3 regions of the Citrobacter tructae genome follow, and region 2 is predicted to be linked to each of the others. Evidence: riboswitches for the same ligand, from Rfam matches in the RefSeq annotation. Region 2 holds a riboswitch; each other region holds the start of a gene.

Region 1 (7,651 bases), 1.9 Mb from region 2:
ATTCGACGCGCTTGATACCTGGCTGGACTGCCTGCATATGGCGGCACTGGTGCTGGATGGTATTCAGGTGAAACGTCCACGTTGTCAGGAAGCTGCGCAGCAGGGCTATGCCAACGCCACTGAGTTGGCAGATTATCTGGTGGCCAAAGGGGTTCCTTTCCGTGAAGCGCACCATATCGTGGGCGAAGCGGTGGTCGAGGCCATTCGTCAGGGCAAACCGCTGGAAGCACTTTCACTGACTGATTTGCAAAAATTCAGCGCGGTGATTGGCGATGACGTCTACCCGATCCTCTCATTGCAGTCGTGCCTTGATAAGCGTGCGGCAAAAGGTGGCGTTTCACCGCAGCAGGTCGCGCAGGCGATCGATTACGCGAAGGCTCGTCTGGCATAAATTGAGTGGTAATGATTCGAGCCTGGCATCACGCCAGGCTTTTTTATGCAAAAAAAAAGCGGACCACAGGGTCCGCAAAAGTTCACGTTGGCTTTAGTTATTTCGAGTATTAGAACGGACAGTAGCTTCAAGGGTTAAAGGGGTACCGTTCCGTTTCTGTGGTGCATTATTAAACAGAATGCTTGATAGGGATAATCGTTCGTTGCTATGCTACCTATCGCTGCGAACTATCGTGGCAATGGAGGATGAATAATGAATATTCGTGATCTTGAATACCTGGTAGCACTGGCCGAACATCGTCACTTCCGACGAGCGGCAGACTCCTGTCACGTCAGCCAGCCAACGCTGAGTGGGCAAATCCGCAAACTCGAAGATGAGCTTGGCGTTATGCTGCTGGAGCGTACGAGTCGTAAAGTGCTGTTCACTCAGGCAGGTTTGCTGCTGGTGGATCAGGCGCGTACTGTGCTGCGCGAGGTCAAAGTGCTCAAGGAGATGGCAAGCCAACAGGGTGAGGCAATGTCTGGCCCGCTGCATATTGGTTTGATCCCAACAGTAGGACCTTACCTGCTGCCGCATATTATTCCCATGTTGCACCAGACCTTCCCGAAACTGGAAATGTACTTGCATGAAGCCCAAACGCATCAGCTGCTGGCGCAACTGGACAGCGGCAAACTCGACTGCGTGATTCTGGCGCTGGTGAAAGAGAGTGAAGCGTTTATCGAAGTACCGTTGTTTGATGAGCCGATGATGTTGGCGATCTATGAAGATCACCCATGGGCAAACCGCGACCGTGTACCGATGTCCGATCTTGCAGGTGAAAAACTGTTAATGCTGGAAGATGGTCACTGTTTGCGTGACCAGGCGATGGGATTCTGTTTTGAAGCCGGTGCTGATGAAGATACCCATTTCCGGGCAACCAGTCTGGAAACGCTGCGCAACATGGTGGCTGCAGGCAGTGGGATTACTTTACTGCCCGCGCTGGCTGTACCACCGGAGCGTAATCGTGACGGTGTGGTCTATGTGCCGTGCATTAAGCCTGAACCGCGTCGAACCATTGGTCTGGTGTACCGTCCGGGTTCGCCGCTGCGCAGCCGTTATGAACAGCTGGCAGAGGCCATCCGTGGTGCAATGGATGGCCATTTCGACAGCGCGTTAAAACAGGCGGTTTAAGCCGTTCAGCGCAGCTACCCGATAGGCTTCCGCCATGGTTGGGTAGTTAAAGGTGGTGTTAACGAAGTACTCTATGGTGTTACCACCACCTTTTTGCTCCATTATCGCCTGACCGATATGAATAATTTCGGCTGCGCGTTCGCCAAAGCAGTGGATCCCTAAAATCTCTTTGGTCTCCCGATGGAACAGGATCTTCAGCGTTCCGACACTCATCCCGACGATTTGTGCGCGAGCCAGATGTTTAAACTGAGCGCGGCCGACTTCGTAAGGGACTTTCATTGACGTCAGTTGCTGTTCAGTTTTACCGACGGAGCTGATTTCAGGAATGGTGTAAATTCCGGTCGGAATATCTTCGATCAGGTGCGCGGTGGCTTCACCTTTAACCAGTGCCTGAGCAGCGATACGGCCCTGATCGTAAGCTGCGGAGGCAAGGCTCGGATAACCGATCACATCCCCTACGGCATACACATGCGGCAGCGCCGTCTGGTACATGCTGTTCACTTTTAGCTGGCCGCGGCTGTCCGTCTTCAGGCCAATATTCTCCAGCGCTAACGAATCGGTGTTACCGGTACGACCGTTGGCATACAGCAGGCAATCGGCTTTCAGTTTTTTCCCGGATTTCAGGTGCATGATGACGCCATCATCGCAGCCTTCAATCTTCTCATACTCTTCGTTATGGCGAATAACCACGCCACTGTTCCAGAAGTGATAAGAGAGCGAGTCGGACATCTCCTGATCGAGGAAAGCCAACAGACGGTCGCGGGTGTTGATTAAATCAACTTTAACGTCCATTCCACGGAAGATCGATGCATATTCACAGCCAATTACGCCCGCACCATAGATCAGAACGTGGCGGGGTTCATGATGCAGACTGAGAATGGAATCGCTGTCGTAAACGCGCGGGTGTGAAAAATCGACATCAGTCGGGTGGTAGGGGCGCGAGCCGCAGGCAATGACAAATTTATCTGCCGTGAGCGTTTCCACGGTACCGTCGTGGCACTCCAGAGCAATGGTGTGTTCGTCAACAAAACGGGCATTGCCCTGCAAAATTTCGCAATGATTACGCTCATAAAACCCTTGCCGCATGCGCGTTTGCTGATTAATGACGTTATCGGCATGGTTAAGAATATCGGCAAAAGAAGAGCGCAGGAGTCGGGAATGATCGCTGTAGAGTGGGTTCTGATTGAATTCAATGATACGGCTGACTGCGTGGCGGAGCGCTTTAGACGGGATTGTGCCCCAGTGGGTACAGCCTCCGCCGACGTTATGATAGCGCTCAATAACGGCGACGCGCGCTCCTTGCTTAACCAGACCCATTGCAGCGCCTTCGCCGCCGGGGCCGGAACCTATTACTATTGCATCGTAATCGTAGGAATGTGACATGGTCAGGCTTACCTGTTCTTATACATAAAAGCAACAGAATAGTAACATCGTTGTTGGGATAACCCAATTATCGTTGTGCTTTTTTGCGAAGTCGAAGCACAAACTGCGCGTAAACAATCATTCACAAAGCCATGCCAACCACCTAATCTCTGGTATAGTGCCAGCAAGGTATAAGGAAGGATTCAGACATCGTGATGGGCGTTAGAGCGCAACAAAAAGAAAAAACCCGGCGTTCGCTGGTCGAAGCTGCATTTAGTCAATTGAGCGCAGAGCGAAGTTTTGCCAGCCTCAGTTTACGAGAAGTTGCTCGTGAAGCGGGCATTGCGCCAACCTCATTTTATCGCCATTTTCGCGATGTGGATGAACTCGGCCTGACGATGGTGGATGAGAGTGGCCTGATGCTACGCCAGTTGATGCGCCAGGCGCGTCAACGCATCGCCAAGGGCGGCAGTGTGATCCGCACCTCGGTCTCAACATTTATGGAGTTCATCGGCAACAATCCTAACGCCTTCCGTTTATTATTGCGCGAGCGGTCTGGAACCTCCGCGGCGTTTCGTGCCGCAGTGGCTCGCGAAATTCAGCATTTTATTGCGGAACTTGCGGACTATCTGGAACTCGAAAACCATATGCCTCGTGCGTTTACTGAAGCACAAGCCGAAGCCATGGTGACGATTGTTTTCAGTGCGGGGGCAGAAGCGCTGGATGTTGGCGCCGAACAGCGTCGACAACTGGAAGAGCGGCTGGTATTGCAATTGCGCATGATCGCCAAAGGCGCATTTTACTGGTATCGCCGCGAACAAGAGAAGATGACGCATCACTCCGAGTAACGAGAAGGACGAGCAATGAAACAGTCAGGTCAAGATAAAGGTACGCTGCTGCTGGCGCTAGTTGCTGGCTTATCGATCAATGGCACATTTGCGGCGCTGTTTAGCTCCATTGTGCCATTCTCCGTATTCCCGATTATTTCGCTGGTGCTGACAGTTTACTGTCTGCATCAACGTTACCAGAATCGCACCATGCCTGTGGGATTACCGGGCCTGGCTGCCGCCTGTTTTATCCTCGGCGTTCTGTTATACAGCACAGTGGTGCGCGCGGAATACCCGGATATCGGCTCTAACTTCTTCCCGGCTGTACTGTCGGTAATTCTGGTGTTCTGGATCGGCTTTAAGGTGCGTAACCGTAAGCAGGAAATTGCGGAATAACGTGAAGTAGCCGGATGGCGTCGTAAACGCAGGATCCGGCCTATAAAAAATCACTTCGCGGTCAGTAACACCCCGCACTCCATATGGTGCGTATACGGGAACTGATCGAACAGCGCCAGACGTGACACATTGTGCGTCTGGCTCAACGTTTCCAGATTCTTACACAGCGTCTCCGGGTTGCAGGAGATGTACAGAATATGCGGATACGCCTGCACCATTTTCTCCGTTTCGCTGTCCAGGCCGCTGCGCGGTGGGTCAACGAAAATGGTTTCACACTGGTAACTCTTCAGATCGATGCCCTGCAAACGGTTGAACTCACGTACGCCGTTCATCGCTTGAGTGAACTCTTCGGCCGCCATGCGAATAATTTGTACATTATCAATATTGTTAGCCGCAATGTTGTACTGTGCTGCAGCAACGGATGGCTTGGCGATTTCGGTAGCCAATACGCGGTTGAAGTTCTGCGCCAGCGCTAGCGAGAAGTTGCCGTTACCGCAGTACAGCTCAAGCAGATCGCCTTGTGAACCTTTGGTGACATCAATCGCCCATTCCAGCATCTGAATATTCATGGCGGCATTCGGCTGCGTGAAGCTGTTCTCAACCTGGCGGTAGATAATCTCTTTACCCGCGACCGGCAATCGTTCGTCGATATAATCCTGATCCAATTCGATTTTGGTTTTGGTCGCCCGACCAATCAGATGCACGTTCAGATTCTTCGCACGCAGTGCATCCCGCAGCGCCTCGGCTTCCTGACGCCATTCGTCATCCAGCCTTTTATGGTACAGCATTGATATTACCGCCTGACCACTCAGGGTAGTGAGGTAATCAATCTGGAACAGTTTGTGGCGCAGGACGTGGTTATTGCGAACGCCTTCGATCATCGCCGTCATCAGCGTGTTGATGAGTTCGCTGGCTGCCGGAAAACTGTCGACGCGAATACGACTTTTGGTCTGGCTTTCGAACATGATGTGGTACAGGTCATCACCGTCGTGCCACAAACGGAACTCGGCGCGCATACGGTAATGGCTGACCGGCGAGCGAAACACTTCCGGAGCCCGATCAGTAAATGGCGTCATTAAGCTCTGCAAACGTGCCACTTTTTCGTCTAGCTGCGCGTCATACTGTTCTGTCGGAAGGTGTTCGGGGGTCATGATGCATCCTGAAAAATAAAAGTACGCGGGGATTGTAGGGATTGCTCAGTAGATGTCCAGTTATTGATGATTTCCGATATTGTGATGTGCGGTCTGGACAGTAGGTTGTAACAGACGGTAGCATCCGCGTTCCGGTCCTGTGAGTTAAAAGGGAATCCAGTGTAAATCTGGAGCTGACGCGCAGCGGTAAGGAAAGGTGAGATGAGAGCGTAAGCAGACACTGCCTGTGGGTGGGAAGTCTTCATTTCTTTTTATTCTATATCCTGAATAACCTTCCAAGCCCGAAGACCTGCCGGCTAACGTCGCATCTGGTTTTCATCATCGCGTACTATCGGTGGGACCTGCGGCATCCTTCTTATATTGTGGATGCTTTACAATGATTAAAAAATCATTGCTGCTGACGGCACTTTCCGTCGCGGCATTTTCTAGTTGGGCGCAGGACGCTAGCCTGGATACACTCGTCGTCACTGCGAACCGTTTTCAGCAGCCCCTTAGTGCCGTTCTTGCCCCCATTACTGTTGTTACGCGCCAGGATATCGATCGCTGGCAATCCACCTCTGTGAATGACGTTCTGCGTCGGCTGCCGGGTGTCGATATCGCGCAAAGCGGCGGTATGGGACAGAACTCGTCTATTTTTATTCGTGGGACCAATGCCAGCCATGTGCTGGTGCTGATTGACGGCGTGCGCCTGAACTTAGCGGGGGTGAGCGGCTCAGCCGATCTCAGCCAGTTCCCGGTATCACTGGTGCAACGTATAGAATACATTCGCGGGCCGCGTTCCGCTGTTTATGGTTCTGATGCGATTGGCGGTGTGGTGAATATCATTACCACGCGAGAAAAGCCGGGGACGGAATTGACCGCCGGTATGGGCAGTAATGGTTATCAGAATTACGATGTCTCAACCCAACAACAGTTAGGCGAGAATACGCGCGTTACGCTGATGGGGGATTATGCCTATACCAAAGGTTTTGATGTTGTCGCCTACGGCAGCACCGGTTCTCAGGCGCAGCCCGACAAAGATGGTTTCTTAAGTAAGACACTGTATGGCGCACTGGAACACAACTTCTCCGACACATGGAGCGGGTTTGTTCGTGGCTATGGCTATGATAACCGCACCAATTATGACTCCTACTATTCCCCCGGCTCGGCGCTTCTCGATACCCGCAAGCTCTACAGCCAGAGTTGGGATGCAGGGCTGCGTTTTAATGGCGAGCAAATCCAGTCGCAGCTGGTTTCCAGCTACAGCCACAGCAAAGACTACAACTATGATCCGGATTATGGCCGCTACGACTCCTCAGCAACCCTGGATGAGATGAAGCAATATAATGTTCAGTGGTCAAACAGCATGGTGGTGGGCCACGGTAACGTTGGCGCAGGCGTTGACTGGCAAAAGCAAACCACAGAGCCTGGCACCGGGTATGTCACGGACGGTTACGATCAGCGTAACACGGGCCTCTATCTGACCGGATTGCAACAGCTTGGCGACTTCACCTTTGAAGGTGCGGCGCGTAGCGACGACAACTCCGAGTTTGGTCGTCATGGAACATGGCAAACCAGCGCCGGATGGGCGTTTATTGACGGTTATCGCTTTATTGCGTCTTACGGCACATCTTACAAAGCGCCTAATCTCGGGCAACTCCATGGCTATTATGGCAATTCGAACCTGGATCCCGAAGAGAGCAAGCAATGGGAAGGGGCATTTGAAGGTTTAACGGCGGGCGTGAACTGGCGCGTGTCAGGGTATCGTAATGATATCGATGACATGATCGATTACGACCCGCATACCGAGAAATACTTTAACGAAGGCAAAGTCCGTATTAAAGGCGTTGAAGCGACGGCGAATTTCGATACCGGTCCGCTGGCGCACACGCTGAGCTACGATTATGTCGATTCGCGCAATGCGATTACGGACAAGCCGCTGGCGCGTCGTTCCAAACAGCAGGTGAAGTATCAGCTCGACTGGCAGGTTTATGATTTTGACTGGGGCCTGACGTATCACTATCTGGGAACGCGTTATGACACGGACTACGTTACCTACCAGCCGGTAAAAATGGGAGGGGTTAGTTTGTGGGATCTGGCAGTATCATATCCAATCACCTCACAGCTGACAGTTCGTGGTAAAATCGCCAACCTGTTCGATAAAGATTACGAGACAGTTTATGGCTACGAAACTGCAGGACGGGAATACACCTTGTCTGGCAGCTACACCTTCTGATCCACGTCCCACCGTGCTGGTGTTTGATTCCGGCGTCGGTGGGTTGTCGGTCTACAACGAGATCCGGAATCTCTTGCCGGATCTCCACTATATATACGCTTTCGATAACGTCGCCTTTCCTTATGGAGAGAAAAGCGAG
Region 2 (7,651 bases):
CGAAGACATCGTTCAGGTTTCCGTCCCGTTCTCCCGGTTGCCCATCGTCCTCAACCGTCGTAAATACATAACCGCTGGCCAGTGTTTTGGCTTCAGCCTGCGTGAGGTGCGGCCCGCCGGGTTGGGTGAGTTCTTTAAAGGTGAGGTATTTCATTGCGTGGCAGGCCCGGCATTTTTCTTCGTAAACCTGTAAGCCCCGCCGCAACTGTGCGGGGTCGTGTTTGCCGTTCACACCGCTAAATGCCCACGGCTGCGGGGGCGGAAGCTGCGCGTAAAGCGTGTTACTAAAGAGTAAACCCAGACTCAGGGCTGCAAAGGTTAGCCATCGTCCCATCATGTCAGTCCTGTTTTTCCAGTAAGCGTCGGCACGGCATCACAATCAAAAACCATGCGAAGTAGATAAGCGTTGAAAGCTGAGAAGCGGCGCGGATCCAGCCCTCTTCATTACTGAACCCGTCCACCAGATCTGGCCCGACTAGCGCTTTAGACCCCAGCCAGCCTAAAAAGAACGCATTGCCGACCCAAATCCAAAAACCGACTTTAACGAGCTTGCTTAAGTGGCGAAACCGCGCGCGGGAGGTATCCAACCAGGGTAAGAAGTAGAAGATCAATACCGAGGCGCACATGGCGACAATGCCCGCCAGCTCACTGGGAAAACAGCGCAGAATGGAAAAGAAGGGCAGAAAATACCACTCGGGCGCGACGATGGCTGGCGTGACCGTCGGGTCGGCGGGGATGAAGTTATCGGCACTGCTGAAATAGTGCGGCGCAAAGAATAAGAACCAGGCAAACAGCATTAAGAACAGCGTCAGTTTGAGGGCATCGCGCTCGGTGACGCGAAAATCGAACAGTAAACGTTGCGATTCGCGGGTGGTAAACGTTTTTTTCATCGCATGGGCGAAAGCCGACTGGACGGTACGCACATGCCATATCGTCATCGCGACAATGGCGAAGGGAATAATAAAGTGCAGCACATAAAAACGGCCCAACGTCGGCGTGCCGGGGGCATATCCACCGACCAAAAAGGTATACAGCGTATCGCCGACTAACGGTATTGCGCGGGCGAAGCTGGTGATGACCGTGGCGGCCCAATAGCTTTTTTGCCCCCAAATCAGGCTATAGCCGAGAAATGCGGTGATCATCAATAATACATACAGCGTCACGCTGATGGTCCACATCTTCAGATACGGTTTGCGGTAAACGTTGTAATACATCGCGCGAAAAATATGCAGGTAGCAGGCGAAGAAGAAAAGCGAGGCGCCAATGGCGTGCAGGTTACGCACCAGCTCGCCGTGTCTGACCGCGCGCATAATATGAACAATGGAATCAAACGCGGATCCTGCCGTGGGCACATAAAACATCGCCAGTACGATGCCGGAGAGAATTTGCACGCCCAGCATGACCAGTAAGATGATGCCGACGGCAAAGATCCAAATGCCGGTCATCGAGCGGGGGAACGGAAGGCGAAATTGAACGTGGCGCAGGGGCGTGGTAGGGGACGTTACGTTCATATCAGGCCTCTTTTGCGCCGAGGCGTACGCTCAGTCCATCGGCAGCCAGGGTATAGTCGGGGATCGGCAGATTCGCCGTGGCCGGACCTCGCGTCACGCGCCCCGACGAGTCAAATTCTGACCCGTGACATGGACAAATCCAGCCCTGTCCGCTGGGGTTGGCGTTAGGCACGCATCCGGCGTGCGGGCAGTAACCCTGGACGATCAGCCACTGCGGATGTGCCGTGCTCACCCGCTCGCTATCCGTCTGCGGATCGATCAGCCGTCGGGCATCAGCCTGCTGCGCCGCCGCGATCTCGTCTGGTGTACGGTGGCGAATCAGGATCAATTTTCCCTGCCAGATACGTTTCACCGTCTGTCCAGCCGCCACTCCCGCAAGGGAAACATCGACAGGCTCATTCTCTGCCACGGTTTTATCATCTGGTCCCAGCGCCGAGATCAGCGGCCAGACGGCTGCGGTAACCCCCGCGGCACCGACAAATTTTGTCAGCTTGCACAAGCAGTCGCGCCGCTGGGTGTGGATTGCCTCGCTGTCCGTTTTTTTATTCACCGCCGTTATCCTCTTATCGTTGTGCCGTTACTGTTTCTCAAGACGGGTATAAATGTCCTGAAAACGTTTATCGGCAAGGCCAGGGGCTTTAAACGCGCGGTAGCTGTCGGGCAAAACGGCGTCGCCGACTTTGATCAACATGATCATGCCTTGCGCATAGTGCGGTGAGCATTTGATGCCGTAGAAACCGGCAGTGTCGTATTTGATTTCAATCTCCTCATCGATTTTGCCGATAAAACCGGGGTAATCGGCGGGGGAGAGTTCGGCAATTGAGGCCGCATTGTGGCTTTTGTGCTTGCGAACAAACTTCACGCTATCGCCCGGCTGGATCGCCAGATAATCCGGTTCGTAGACCATCGGCCCTCCGGTACCGCGGTTTTTCATCAGGACTTCGTAGGTTTGTGCAAAAGCTGTCGAGGTGAAAGCGAACAGGCACAGAATGAGCAGACTTTGCTTAATGCGTTTCATAGCGGTTCCTTGTCGTATTTACGCCGGTCGTTGGTAGCGGATGAAGCAGGTTGCTTCATTGGGAGCGTGTTCGACAATCGCATCGATGCCAAACCAGCTGTTAAGATTTTCACGGGTGAAGATAGTCGCAGGGCGGCCCTGCATAGCCAATCGTCCGGCGGTCATCACCATGATGCGATCGCAAAACATCGCGGCATGGTTCAGGTCGTGCAGGGCGGCAATGACGGTCAGTTTTTCGCGCTTGACCAGATTGAGCAGGCCAATCTGATGTTGGATGTCGAGATGATTCGTCGGTTCATCCATCAGCAAAACCTGCGGCTGTTGCGCCAGCGCCCGGGCAATGTGCAGGCGTTGGCGTTCGCCGCCAGAGAAGGTATGCCAGCAGCGATGCTGGAGGTTTTGCAGGGAGACTTTCTCCAGCATCGTCTGCACGATATCGTCGTCGGTTTGTGACCACGGTGATAGCAGGCTTAACCACGGCGTGCGGCCGAGGGAAACGGCCTGGATAGCGGTCAGACGCTCGCTGGTTTCTGCCTGTTGCTCAACCAATGCGACCTTTTGTGCCAGATGGCGGCGCGAGTAGCGGCGAATGTCTTTGCTGTTCAGAGAAACGCTGCCGGCGGAGGGTTTGAGCAAACCGGCCAGCAGGGAAATCAGTGACGTTTTCCCTGAGCCGTTGGGGCCGATAATACCAACAAACTCTCCGGGTGCGACCTGAAAAGAGACATCATTGACGATGGACTTGCCCTTCACCTCCCAGTGCAGGTGCTGGGCGCAGACCATATGGTTAACCGTATTTGCCGCACGTAGCGGCGCAGTAAAGTGTGGGTTAGCCGTCATTTGCTCGGGTTCCCTCGGATCAAAATAATCGAAAATGCGGGAGCGCCAACCAGCGCGGTGATAACGCCAATGGGCAACACTTGCCCCGGCAGCAAGGTGCGCGAAATGACGTCCGCGACAATTAGAAAGATGGCACCAATAAGGGCGCTGACAGGCAATAAGCGGTGATGCTGATTGCCCACCAGTAACCGCGCGGCATGAGGGATCACCAGACCGACAAAGCCAATGGCCCCGACAATCGACACCATAATGGCAGTCATCCCCGTCACCGCGGTAATCAGTACGCTGCGCGTGCGTTTAACCGGAATGCCCAGCGAGGCTGCCGATTCAGCGCCAAACGAAAATGCGTCCAGATGACGGGCGTAACAAAAGCAGACGATGATACCGACCAGCGCGGTTGGGATTGCCAATACCACATCGGGCCAGCGCACGCCGCTCAGATTGCCGAGCAGCCAGAACATAATGCCCCGCGCCTGCTCGGCATTGGCCGAGCGGGTAATGATGAGCGAGGTGATGGCATTAAACAGCTGCGAGCTGGCAATCCCGGCAAGAATGATTTGCGTGGTGGCAGAGCCGTGCTTTCCTCTGGCTGCCACAGCTAACAGCGCGACGAACAGAAATGCCGTCAGCGCGCCGATAAACGCACCGAGTGACATGCTAATAATTCCCGCACCCAGCCCGGTCAGTGCGATCAGCACCGCCCCCGTCGACGCCCCGGCAGAGATCCCCAGCAGATAAGGCTCGGCCAGCGCATTACGCAGCAAGGATTGCAGCACCACGCCGGAAACCGCCAGACAGGCGCCACAGCTGGCGGAGACCAGCGCGCGGGTCAGGCGATAATTCCAGATGATCCCGGCATCGAGTGCGTCCACCGCATATTGGCTGCCAAACAGGTGGTTTGCCAGCGTGTGGGTGACATGCCGCCACGGGATAAACGTTTCACCGATGGAAATCCCGGCCAGCAGCACCCCGCACATCACCATGCTGACCCACAGGCTGTGCAGCAGCGTCCGTTGGGTAAACTGACTTATCGCCCGACGCGTCCTGCGTAATTCGCTCATTCTTTATGGCTTTCCTGAGTGCGAAAGTGCGTGATGCCGGCACACGGCATCACGCATGACGAGGATTAGTGAGTGGTCTGAGGATGTGCCAGACCGTACTGCACCAGTGCATCGGCGAGTTTTTCCAGCCCGTCAATGGTTCTGATACCAGCATTCATGGTTTGCACATCTATCACCGGCAGGTGGTTTTCTTTAACCGCCGGGATCAGTCGAGTGACCGGGTCAGATTTGAGGTATTCCATTTTGACTTTCCAGTCATCCGCCGGGAAACGACGACGGCCCATTTCGCCAAGAACGATGACCGACGGACTGGCTTTAGCAATAGTTTCCCAGCCGACCGTCGGCCACTCCTCGGCGGAATCAATGACATTTTTTACCCCGAGGGTTTGTGCTATCCACGCGGCGGGGCCAAATTTACCCGCGACATAGGGATCAAGCTGCAGGTCGGCGCTGGAGAACCAGAAGACGGCAGAGACGTTATTGTCCATACCGGTGATTTTCGTTTTTGCAGCGGCCTCGCGGGCCTTGAGGCTGGCTATCAGTTCATCGCCTTTGTCCTGAACATCGAAGATTTTCGCCAGATCGGCAACTTCCTGGTAAACCATGGCGATATCAAACATGCCTTTACGCACGCCATCGCCGCCGTCTTCGTTATCTTTTGCGCAGTCGGCAGGGGCGGTATAAACCGGAACATTGAGTTCGCCAAATTGTTCGTAAGAGGCAACCGTACCCGCCGGGCCAATCTGCCATTCAAACTGGCTGGCAACCAGGTCCGGTTTTTTGGCGATAATGCCTTCAAAGCTGGGGATGTTTTGCGCGATGACTGCAATGTTGCTGTTTGCTGCCTGGAACTGTTCCGGTAGCGGACCAAACCACAGCGAGGTGCCAACCACGCGATCGATCAGACCCAAAGAATAGAGGATTTCAGTGCTGTTCTGTCCCACGGTGGTTACACGCTGCGGGGCTTTATTGAAGGTAATATCCCGACCACAATTTTTGATGGTCAACGGATATTGTGTCTTTGCCGCTGTAGCGATATTACTGGTCAGGAAAAGTGCCGCGCCAGTCAGCGCCAGAAGTGAATATTTGCAATAAGAAGAGGTAATGTCAGAATACATTATCATTGTCCCGTTGATGCCAGAATCTTAGCGTCTGGTCATTGTTTATTTCGCGGGACAGGCACATGACGATAGATGACATCTAATCATGAAATTCAGACAAGATAATATGAAAATAAAACATATTGTTGCCGGTTTGATCAGGAATCAAATTTTTTCATTCGTCAAATAAATCACCCCATGGACCATCCCGTCCACTCAATGTATAAAACCATGACAGCAGGTCTCCTGGCTCGCGGTAATCAGAATATCGGCCTTCCCATAAAAAATACTTTACAGTGACCTGTAGTGAATCATCACTACACAGGGATATTCAGCATCCGCTTACAGTTGCGGGGGCAGCTATGGCATAAGATTGAAATCATCCGCACCATATTCCGTTTCAAAATAATAAAAATGTTTTGAAATACTGTCGCGATGGACTGTAGCGGTATCCAATTATCACGTCAACCGCTTGAATCAGTAGGTATGCTTACCTTTTTACGATTAAACCCTTAAAATACAATTAGATATATTTTTTGTGTTAACTTCGATTTAACATTGATAACGAATATAAAAAAACTAAACGAGAATTATTTGATGTCGATCAACTAATACTTGCTCCGTGAAATAATCGAAGAATAAATAATAAGGACTGCTAAATAATTTAATTATTAGCTCTCTGTCACATTATTACGATTGTTTTTCCATATGCACGATTTGCTGTTCACCACCTTCATCAAAAAAAACGCTGAAATGATGACGCAACCAGAACTGATAACCTCCAGGTAAAAAGTGATGAGTGTGGAGATAGCACACTTTATATTGCTGATGGCGGCAAAAATGCTCTGCCAGAGCGACTAATTGGCTGCCAATACCTTGTCTACGGTAATCCAGTTCGACATAACAACGACAGATTTCAGCCGTTTCGGACAACATATAACGTCCTTTTAATGGGAGTATTCTGTCATCGTACTGACATACAGCCAGCGTGGCGATAAGTTGCTGTTGCGTATTCCAGACGCCGAGTAACAAATTTCTTTGCTGCTGAATATACTGGTGATTGATGCCAAATACATCTTCATGTGGATGGGGAAGTGGCTTATTGGCACTAAAGTAAAGATTCAAATGGCGGATAATAAACGACTGCACGGCCGGGATATCCGCCTCGGTAATTTCGCGAAAGATATATGTAGAATTAGGGGTCATCACTGTAGCTATCATCAGGAGTAGGGGAAATGATAATAGCAACTCAGAGAGGATTGCAGAAGTGAAGTGTGACCGACAGGCAAAGCCTGCCGGTCACTGCTAAACGTTAAATATCGGCCAGCGCGGCGTCGCGGTTCGGGAAGAACGCCAGACGGCCGGGAATAGGTTGGATACCCGCACGGGCCATGGTGCGCAGCGGCTGGAATTCCAAATTGCTGATACGTAATTCACAGCCTTCCGGCAGTCGTTTAACAAAGCGCTGGAAGGCATCCAGCCCACCGGCATCCAGCACCGGAACGGCATCCCACTTCAGAACGACGATGCGTTTGCCATCAAGACGAGACTCGAGATCGGTAAACAATCCCTCCGCGGCGGCAAAGAACAGCGGGCCAATTACGCGCAGTACCAGTATGTCGTCCGGTACAGCAACATTCACTGGCGCCAGACGCGTCATGCGCGCGATACGACGCATAAACAGCAACGAGGCAAGGACGATCCCCACGCTGATGGCGATCACCATATCAAACAGCACGGTCAGCGACATACACATCAACATCACGATGATGTCGTCTTTCGGCGCGTGGCGTAGCAAATCCACTACTTTGTGGGCTTCACTCATGTTCCACGCCACCATCAAAAGCAGTGCGGCCATGGCGGAAAGCGGTAACCAGGAGAGCCAGGGGGCTAATACCAGCAGTGCGAGGATCACCAGAATTGCGTGGATCACCGCAGAAATGGGCGAGGTAGCCCCGGCACGTACGTTAGCCGCAGAGCGGGCAATCGCGGCGGTGGCGGTAATGCCGCCAAAGAACGGCGCGACGATATTACCCAACCCCTGACCAATCAGCTCGCTGTTGGCTTTGTGCTTGGTGCCGGTCATACCGTCGAGCACCACGGCGCACAGCAGAGATTCAA
Region 3 (7,651 bases), 800 kb from region 2:
CATCAAAGTCTTCGGCATCTTCGTTAGAACCCGCAAACATGTTGTCGTAGTTCGGTACGGCGGAATAACCAGAAGAGATGAAGTCAGTACCCGGCAGGAACTGCATCAGCAAACGCGCAGTACGACGCATATCAGAGTGGGTAAAGGTTTGGTCGTTACTGGAGGCGCATTCCAGATCCAGAGAAGAACAGATCAGGTTTTCAGCCAGCACCGCACGAATGCCAGACGGAACAGCGGAAGGTACGCCGATACAGCTTACTGAACCGTTTTGCAAACCCTGTACGCCAGCGGCTTTGGTGATGTAAATGCAGCGGGCTTCCAGATACAGCATGGATTTGCCTTCGGCGTATCCCATCTGAACCTCTGAGCCGGAGCCGGAGGTAAAGCGCATTTTCAGCCCGCGCGAGGCGTAAGAAGAGGCCAGGAAGCCTTTTGACCATGGAGTGTCGTCGCCATCGGTAAAGACTGGCTCAGTACCGTACACGGAGATAGTTTCCGCATAGCAGGTGTGGCCTAACATGCCGAGTTTCAGTTCGGTGGCTTCTTCCAGCGAACACTGGGTTAATACGCCAGGACGTCCAACCTGTGAACCGACCAGTAGAGCAATGGCGTTAAACGGAGCATAGCGTGCGACGGCAACGGTTGTTTCCTGCTCGTCAAATCCGCGCCATGCGCCTTCTGCCGCATCGGCTGCAATCTGCACCGGGTTATCTTTAACGTTGGTGACGTGCGCTTGTTGAGAAGGGGTTCGACGGGCACGCATTTTTTGCATCGACATCATCATCTCGACGACGTTCATATGCGAAACCACTTCGACAATTTTTGCCGGTGTCATCGCGGTGGTCAGCGGAACGATGTCTTTGCGCTTCACATTCGGATCGCAAAGCATATTGGCGAGTTTGACTGAGTCCATCGCCATTACTTCTTCTGCGCGCGCCAGATTAATACCGTAGCGGGCAATAAAATGGTCAATCAAATCAAATTCACTGGCGGCTTTGCCATCCAGTTCAGTGACCATACCGTTAACGATTTTTATGGACGGTTTTGGGTCGTTCGGGCTTTCCATCGCAATGAAGCCTTCTTCGATCCACTCCTTAACGAAGCCGTCCTGATTCACAGGGCGTTTCGCCAGTGCTTCAAATCTTTTCGATCTCATGAATCAGCCTCACGGGTATCAGATGTAGGACGGACGATCGTTTTTCGGTTCTGAGCCGAGGGTCGCGAGTACGGTTTTACCGATTTCGCGCGCGGAGATGACGGCCTGGCGTACGGCGCCAGAGTCACCGGAAATAACCAGAATGGCTTCGTTACTGAAGCTGGTGCCATGGGCCGGGGAGCTATAAGCCACAACTTCTACGTTGGCCGATTTCAGTGCGGTATCGGCCATCAGTACACCAACGGATGCCGGTGCACCGACGATCACGCCACAGGCACGGCCAATGGGTGCGCCAAAGGCTTTTTCCAGCGCATAGCTGGCACGTGCGGTGTATTGCATTTCGATGTGACCGGCTTCATTGGCGTAGACATCGCCGAATGTGCGATCCAGTTCTTTCAGTGCGACTTCAATCCCGCGTTTTACGTCGGAAACATCGTTGCCGCCCAGGATAATCAGCGAACCATGGCCCGCGCCGCCTTTGGTATCACGGGGAAGCTCAATACTCACCACTTCAGTATTGGTGGCTTTTACCGCTTCATCGGCGGCCATGATATGTGGGCCTGCGCCGGTACGGGCGCCAAGGATGCCAATGGAGCGATAGCGTTTTTCAAGTTTCATCGCGTCCAGTAAGGCGCTGTCGACGTTTGCGATTACCAGGCCGACGGTGTCGCCAATCGCGGTGCCGACAAATTCCGTTAAACTGCAGCTCTTCTCTGCCATAGCCGTCTCTCGTATTGGATGATTGTTTTCAGGGATAGCCTTGTGTTCCGGCGTTGCCACACGAGCAATCACCTGCGCCATGATCTGTTCAACCAGCTCATTGCTGCTCATCAGCTAATTCCCTTCGGTAAGATTTTCTCGACATCGGTATGAGGGCGTGGGATCACGTGTACGGCTTTCACTTCACCCACGTTACGTGCGGCAGCGGCACCTGCATCTGTTGCAGCCTTTACCGCGCCAACATCACCACGAACAATCACGGTGATCAGTCCTGAACCTATTTTTTCGTAGCCGACCAGCATCACATTGGCTGACTTCACCATTGCATCTGCGGCCTCTATGGCTGCAGTTAAGCCTTTGGTTTCTACCATTCCTAACGCTTCTTGTTGCATAAAGACCTCGCCTGGGTTGTCCCGATTTTCATGACTATAAAAAGAAGCGAGGAAAAAGAATGGCTGACTTGAAGATGAGAGTGAAAAAATAGTGAGTGAGTAGTGTTATAAAATTGCTGGAAAATTATCTATGATTTTGTTTTTTAATGTGTTTTTTGATTTTTTTAATGTGAATATTTAGCTATGTCAATACCAGATTTACATTTTTTGTAGTGACAAAATAAATATCATTTGCTATGTGGGAAAAATGAATTTGTGATGTTTGTTTGAAAACGAGAATCTGCTATTAGCAATATTTTATTATTTTTATAATGCGTTTTAAATAGGGTTAATGCCCGTTTTTGTTGACTGTTTTAATAAGGTTGATAGCAAAAATTTGCTATCACTACACGATTTTAAAAAGGCTGTGATACTCAGGTTGCCAACAATTTGCCGATTGCTCTTTTTATAGTAAGCCTTGAAGTACTCTACTGCCAGCAGGGAGTCCGCTGGTACAGACACGAACTCTGCTTAGAAGGTGTCACAATGAATGATTCACTAAAAGCACAATGCATTGCCGAGTTTTTAGGTACCGGGCTGTTTCTGTTTTTTGGCATTGGATGTCTGAGCGCCCTTAAGGTGGCCGGTGCGAGTTTAGGGCTTTGGGAGATATGCATCATTTGGGGGCTCGGGATCTCGCTGGCGGTCTACCTGACTGCCGGAATATCTGGAGCACACCTCAATCCAGCCATTACCATTGCACTATGGCTGTTTGCCTGTTTCCCTGGGCGCAAAGTTTTACCTTATACGGTCGCGCAAGTGGCGGGTGCCTTTGGCGGTGCGTTGCTGGCCTATCTGCTGTATGGCAGTTTATTTATTGAGTATGAGACGGCTAATCATATGGTACGGGGTAGCCTGGAGAGCCTGCAGCTTGCCAGTATTTTTAGTACCTATCCGGCGACAGCACTTAGCGTATGGCAAGCGGCGCTGGTAGAGGTAGTGATCACGTCCATTCTGATGGGCATGATTATGGCATTGACGGATGATGGCAATGGTGTTCCTAAAGGACCGCTCGCCCCATTGCTGATTGGTATCCTGGTTGCCGTCATCGGTGCATCTACGGGTCCGCTCACTGGATTTGCCATGAATCCGGCGCGTGATTTTGGTCCTAAGTTGTTCGCCTGGTTTGCCGGATGGGGAGATGTTGCGATGACAGGAGGACGAGATATTCCATACTTCATCGTCCCAATTGTTGCCCCCATCATTGGTGCTTGTGCAGGAGCAGCAATTTATCGTTATTTTATTGGCAAAAATTTACCGTGTAATACTTGTAAGCTGGAGGAAAACGAGAACTAGCTTCATGGAAAATGTGTATTTTTGAAATGTAAAAACTGATTTCGTGATCCGGTTTCCTGAACTACTTAAAAAGTCTCCCCACAATGGGAGACTTTTGTTATGGTCCATTACGCCTTTTATCATTGCTTTGGATTGCGAGATGAAAAGCGAATGTAAATAATATGTTTTGTTTATAACAATAAATTAACTGAGAGGTTTTATCATGATTTCTGCGAGTGCCCTGAACTCAGAACTCATTAATAAAATCGCACAGGATTTTGCGCAAGCCACCAGTTTGGCTGTTGTGGTGGTCAATATTCACGGTGATGAGATTTCTGAGCTCTTTAATTTTACCCCTTTTTGCCAGTTGATGCGCCAACACCCACAGCACAGTACTCGATGCCGTATGAGCGATCGTTGTGGAGGACTTGAGGCATCAAAATCAGACCAGCCATGCATTTATCGCTGTCATGCAGGCCTTACCGATTTTTCTATCCCTTTGGTGATTGCGGGGCATCTGGTTGGGTTTGTGTTATGTGGTCAGGTGCGCTTAAGCAATGATGTGGGTCTGGTTGATATTTTGAATGTTGATGACCGTTGGCAGGCCGATCCCGAACTGGTTAATGAATTTCGTAATGTTCCAGAGATGGACTACTCTCGGGTCATCGCCTCTGCAGATTTATTGAAGCTTATTGTGGAAAATTGTCTTAAAAAACAATTGAATTTTTTTGTTATTAAAGACAGTCCACAACAGTCGGAGTCGGTGCGTCCTGCCCGTAATCCGACCCCCCATGACAGTAAAATGAAAAAAGCGCTGCGCTACATTGACGCACATTTATCGGATGAGCTTCGCCTTGAAGATGTCGCTTCGCATGTTTATCTCAGCCCGTATTATTTCAGCAAACTGTTCAAAAAATATCAGGGGATTGGTTTTAATGCCTGGGTAAACCAACAGCGAATGGCAAGTGCTAAAGAATTGCTCTGTCACAGTGACTGGAGCATCGCCAGCATTGCGCGAAATTTAGGCTTTTCGCAAACCAGTTATTTTTGCAAAGTTTTCCGTCAGACGTATCAGGTGACGCCGCAGGCTTTTCGCCAACAAATTAATGTTGTTTCGTCCGAAGAATCAGCATAAATAGCAATAATTTGCTATTGCCGATTTTTGATATCGTTCTGTATGTCCGTCATTATAAAATGAAAAATAAGGATAGCAGACAATAAATTGTCATAGCGCAACAAAGTAATAGTATCGGAAGGATAAACTGCACCAGTTTTTATTTTTGTGATGAGATACAGTGTCTGTATGAATGACTTTCTTTATTATAAATTGAAACTTTCATTCGGAATGCAGACATGAGAATAAGCTTAATGACGCCATAACATTGGCTGAATGAGCGCATGAAAATATTAAAAATGAATTTTTATCATGAGGTGTGATAATTCATCTCATGACTGGAGCTAAATAGGCTCCTGAGCTGACAGGTTTGCCACGTTTGTGGCAGGGAAGGGGGTGAGAATCCCCCGCAGCCCCCGCTGCTGTGATGCTGACGACCCCGTATAGACCACTGATCGCAAGATTGGGAAGGACGGGCGAGAATGACGCTAAGCCAGAAGACCTGCCTGTCAGTGACTACCAACAACTTCGGTGGGAAGTGGGTTGCTCAGATGCACACAGTCGAAAAGACTGGGTATCTCTACACCCCTACCACCCTGAACAGGATCAGGGTATGGCGGCTAATTTTCGCGCGTTTGTTCTTGCAGGTACCGGAAGCGGCTGTGGCAAAACCACCGTGACGCTGGGCTTGTTGAGTGTGTTGAAAAAACGCGGGTTGCGCGTCCAGCCTTGCAAAGTAGGTCCTGATTATCTAGATACCGGCTGGCATACCGCAGTATGCGGCACGGCTTCCCGCAATCTTGATAGCTTCATGATTCCCGCCCCCACGTTGAACGCCATATTTTGTGAGCAGATGCAACAGGCGGATATCGCCGTCATTGAAGGCGTCATGGGGCTCTATGACGGCTATGGTACGGATCCCAACTATTGCAGTTCCGCCGCGATGGCTAAACAGCTGGGCTGTCCGGTCATTTTGCTGGTGGACGGTAAAGCGGTCTCAACGTCAATTGCTGCAACGGTAATGGGGTTCCAGCATTTTGATCCAACGCTCAACATTGCCGGTGTGATTGTTAACCGGGTAAACAGCGAAACGCATTACCAGTTACTCAAGGTCGCGATTGAACGTTACTGTTCGGTACCGGTATTGGGCTATGTTCCCCGTGTGGATGGCGTCACGCTGCCCGAACGTCATCTGGGATTAGTCACCGCGCGTGAGTCGATAGTAAACCAGCTGCCGTGGCAGGAATTTGCCGCGACGCTCGAGCAAACGCTGGATATCGACGCGCTGCTTGCGTTAAGCCAGTTAGACACCCTCCCCGTGGGCGAATGGCCCGCACTTCCCGCTGCTGATGCCGGAGTAGGGCTGACGCTTGCCATTGCCGATGACGAAGCATTCAACTTCTATTATCCGGATAACATTACGCTACTGGAACGCGCGGGTATCAACATTGTCCGTTTTAGCCCATTGCACGACAGCCGTTTACCGGACTGTCAGATGATCTGGCTAGGAGGTGGATACCCTGAGCTTCACGCCGCAAAACTTGCCCTAAATTCCGCCATGCTGGCGCAGTTGCGCGCGGCGCATCAGCGTGGCGTGGCTATTTATGCGGAGTGCGGTGGTCTGATGTACCTCGGTAGCTCTCTGGAAGATAGCGACGGCAATACCTGGCCGATGGCGGATATCATTCCCGGCCACAGCAAAATGGGCAAGCGCCTGACCCGATTTGGCTACTGTGAAGCGCAGGCCGAACAGCAAACCTTGCTGGCCGCACCCGGTGAAGTGCTGCGCGGGCATGAATTTCACTATTCCGATTTTACCGCTCAAACCCAGGCCGTGATGAATTGTCGTAAAGTTCGCGATGGCAAAACGTTACAGGCATGGTCCGGCGGCTGGCAGGTCGGTAATACATTCGCCAGCTATCTGCATGTTCATTTTGCTCAGCGCCCTGAGATGCTCAATCACTGGTTGGCTGCCGCGAGGAGCGTGCTATGACACTGCTCGCGTGGTGTGTCGCCTGGCTGCTTGATTTTATCATTGGCGATCCGCAGAACTGGCCGCATCCGGTACGCTGGATTGGCAATCTTATTTCCGCCGTGCAGCGCCTGGTACGCCGCTATTGTCATAGCGACAGTATGCTGCGTGTCGGTGGCGCAGTGATGTGGGTGGTGGTGGTCGGACTGACCTGGGCTGTGTCCTGGGGAGTACTTGCACTGGCGCAATCCATTCATCCCTGGCTTGGTTGGGGTGTCGAGGTGTGGATGATTTTTACCGTGCTGGCGGGACGCTGTCTGGCCAACGCTGCCTATGATGTCGAACGTCCGCTGCGCGCCAATGATCTCGCGGAAAGCCGGGAAAAACTCTCCTGGATTGTGGGACGAGATACCTCCCAATTACAGCCAAAACAGATCAATCGCGCCGTGGTGGAAACCGTCGCTGAAAACACCGTTGACGGCATCATTGCCCCGCTGTTCTTTTTGTTCCTTGGCGGCGCGCCTTTGGCAATGGCTTATAAGGCCGTGAACACGCTGGATTCCATGGTGGGCTACAAACATGAAAAGTACCGCGCTATCGGTATGGTTAGTGCTCGTCTGGACGATGTTGCGAACTTTATTCCTGCCCGGTTGAGCTGGCTGCTGCTGGGTGTGGCTGCATTTTTGTGCCGTAAAGACGGCTCGCGCGCTTTACAGATTGGCTGGCGCGATCGCTACAACCACAGCAGCCCTAACTGTGCGTGGTCGGAGGCATCTGTTGCCGGGGCATTAGGCATTCGACTGGGTGGTCCTAACGACTACTTTGGCGAGCGCGTTGAGAAGCCGTGGATAGGTGACGCACAACGTGACATTTCAGTAGACGACATTTCCCAAACGATACGATTGATGTGGGTAGCATCGACCTTGGCCCTGGCGCTGTTTATCGCGCTGCGGTGGCTGTTGGTCGGTGTCGCCTGAGGACAA

Evidence for each region. A riboswitch is a leader RNA that binds a small molecule or an ion and turns the genes downstream of it on or off. The one in region 2 is predicted to bind cobalamin.
Region 1: another riboswitch for cobalamin. It lies ahead of btuB (TonB-dependent vitamin B12 receptor BtuB); the one in region 2 lies ahead of E4Z61_RS06805 (ABC transporter substrate-binding protein).
Region 3: another riboswitch for cobalamin. It lies ahead of E4Z61_RS02880 (cobyrinic acid a,c-diamide synthase CobB); the one in region 2 lies ahead of E4Z61_RS06805 (ABC transporter substrate-binding protein).

Annotation. Positions count from the first base shown of each region.
Region 1 covers NZ_CP038469.1:3,170,082-3,177,732, reverse strand. Annotated here, with positions in the region: gene argH (argininosuccinate lyase) at 1-391, shown strand, start outside; gene oxyR (DNA-binding transcriptional regulator OxyR) at 644-1,561, shown strand; gene sthA (Si-specific NAD(P)(+) transhydrogenase) at 1,544-2,944, opposite strand; gene fabR (HTH-type transcriptional repressor FabR) at 3,136-3,771, shown strand; gene E4Z61_RS15880 (YijD family membrane protein) at 3,787-4,146, shown strand; gene trmA (tRNA (uridine(54)-C5)-methyltransferase TrmA) at 4,197-5,297, opposite strand; cobalamin riboswitch at 5,413-5,608, shown strand; gene btuB (TonB-dependent vitamin B12 receptor BtuB) at 5,674-7,512, shown strand; gene murI (glutamate racemase) at 7,457-7,651, shown strand, end outside.
Region 2 covers NZ_CP038469.1:1,286,677-1,294,327, reverse strand. Annotated here, with positions in the region: gene E4Z61_RS06835 (cytochrome c1) at 1-334, opposite strand, end outside; gene E4Z61_RS06830 (cytochrome b) at 339-1,511, opposite strand; gene petA (ubiquinol-cytochrome c reductase iron-sulfur subunit) at 1,513-2,061, opposite strand; gene E4Z61_RS06820 (pseudoazurin) at 2,089-2,529, opposite strand; gene E4Z61_RS06815 (ABC transporter ATP-binding protein) at 2,548-3,312, opposite strand; gene E4Z61_RS06810 (FecCD family ABC transporter permease) at 3,366-4,430, opposite strand; gene E4Z61_RS06805 (ABC transporter substrate-binding protein) at 4,496-5,548, opposite strand; cobalamin riboswitch at 5,750-5,977, opposite strand; gene E4Z61_RS06800 (GNAT family N-acetyltransferase) at 6,221-6,736, opposite strand; gene dauA (C4-dicarboxylic acid transporter DauA) at 6,843-7,651, opposite strand, start outside.
Region 3 covers NZ_CP038469.1:482,506-490,156, forward strand. Annotated here, with positions in the region: gene pduC (propanediol dehydratase large subunit PduC) at 1-1,156, opposite strand, end outside; gene pduB (propanediol utilization microcompartment protein PduB) at 1,175-1,987, opposite strand; gene pduA (propanediol utilization microcompartment protein PduA) at 1,987-2,268, opposite strand; gene pduF (propanediol diffusion facilitator PduF) at 2,794-3,603, shown strand; gene pocR (transcriptional regulator PocR) at 3,806-4,717, shown strand; cobalamin riboswitch at 5,046-5,220, shown strand; gene E4Z61_RS02880 (cobyrinic acid a,c-diamide synthase CobB) at 5,310-6,689, shown strand; gene cbiB (adenosylcobinamide-phosphate synthase CbiB) at 6,686-7,645, shown strand.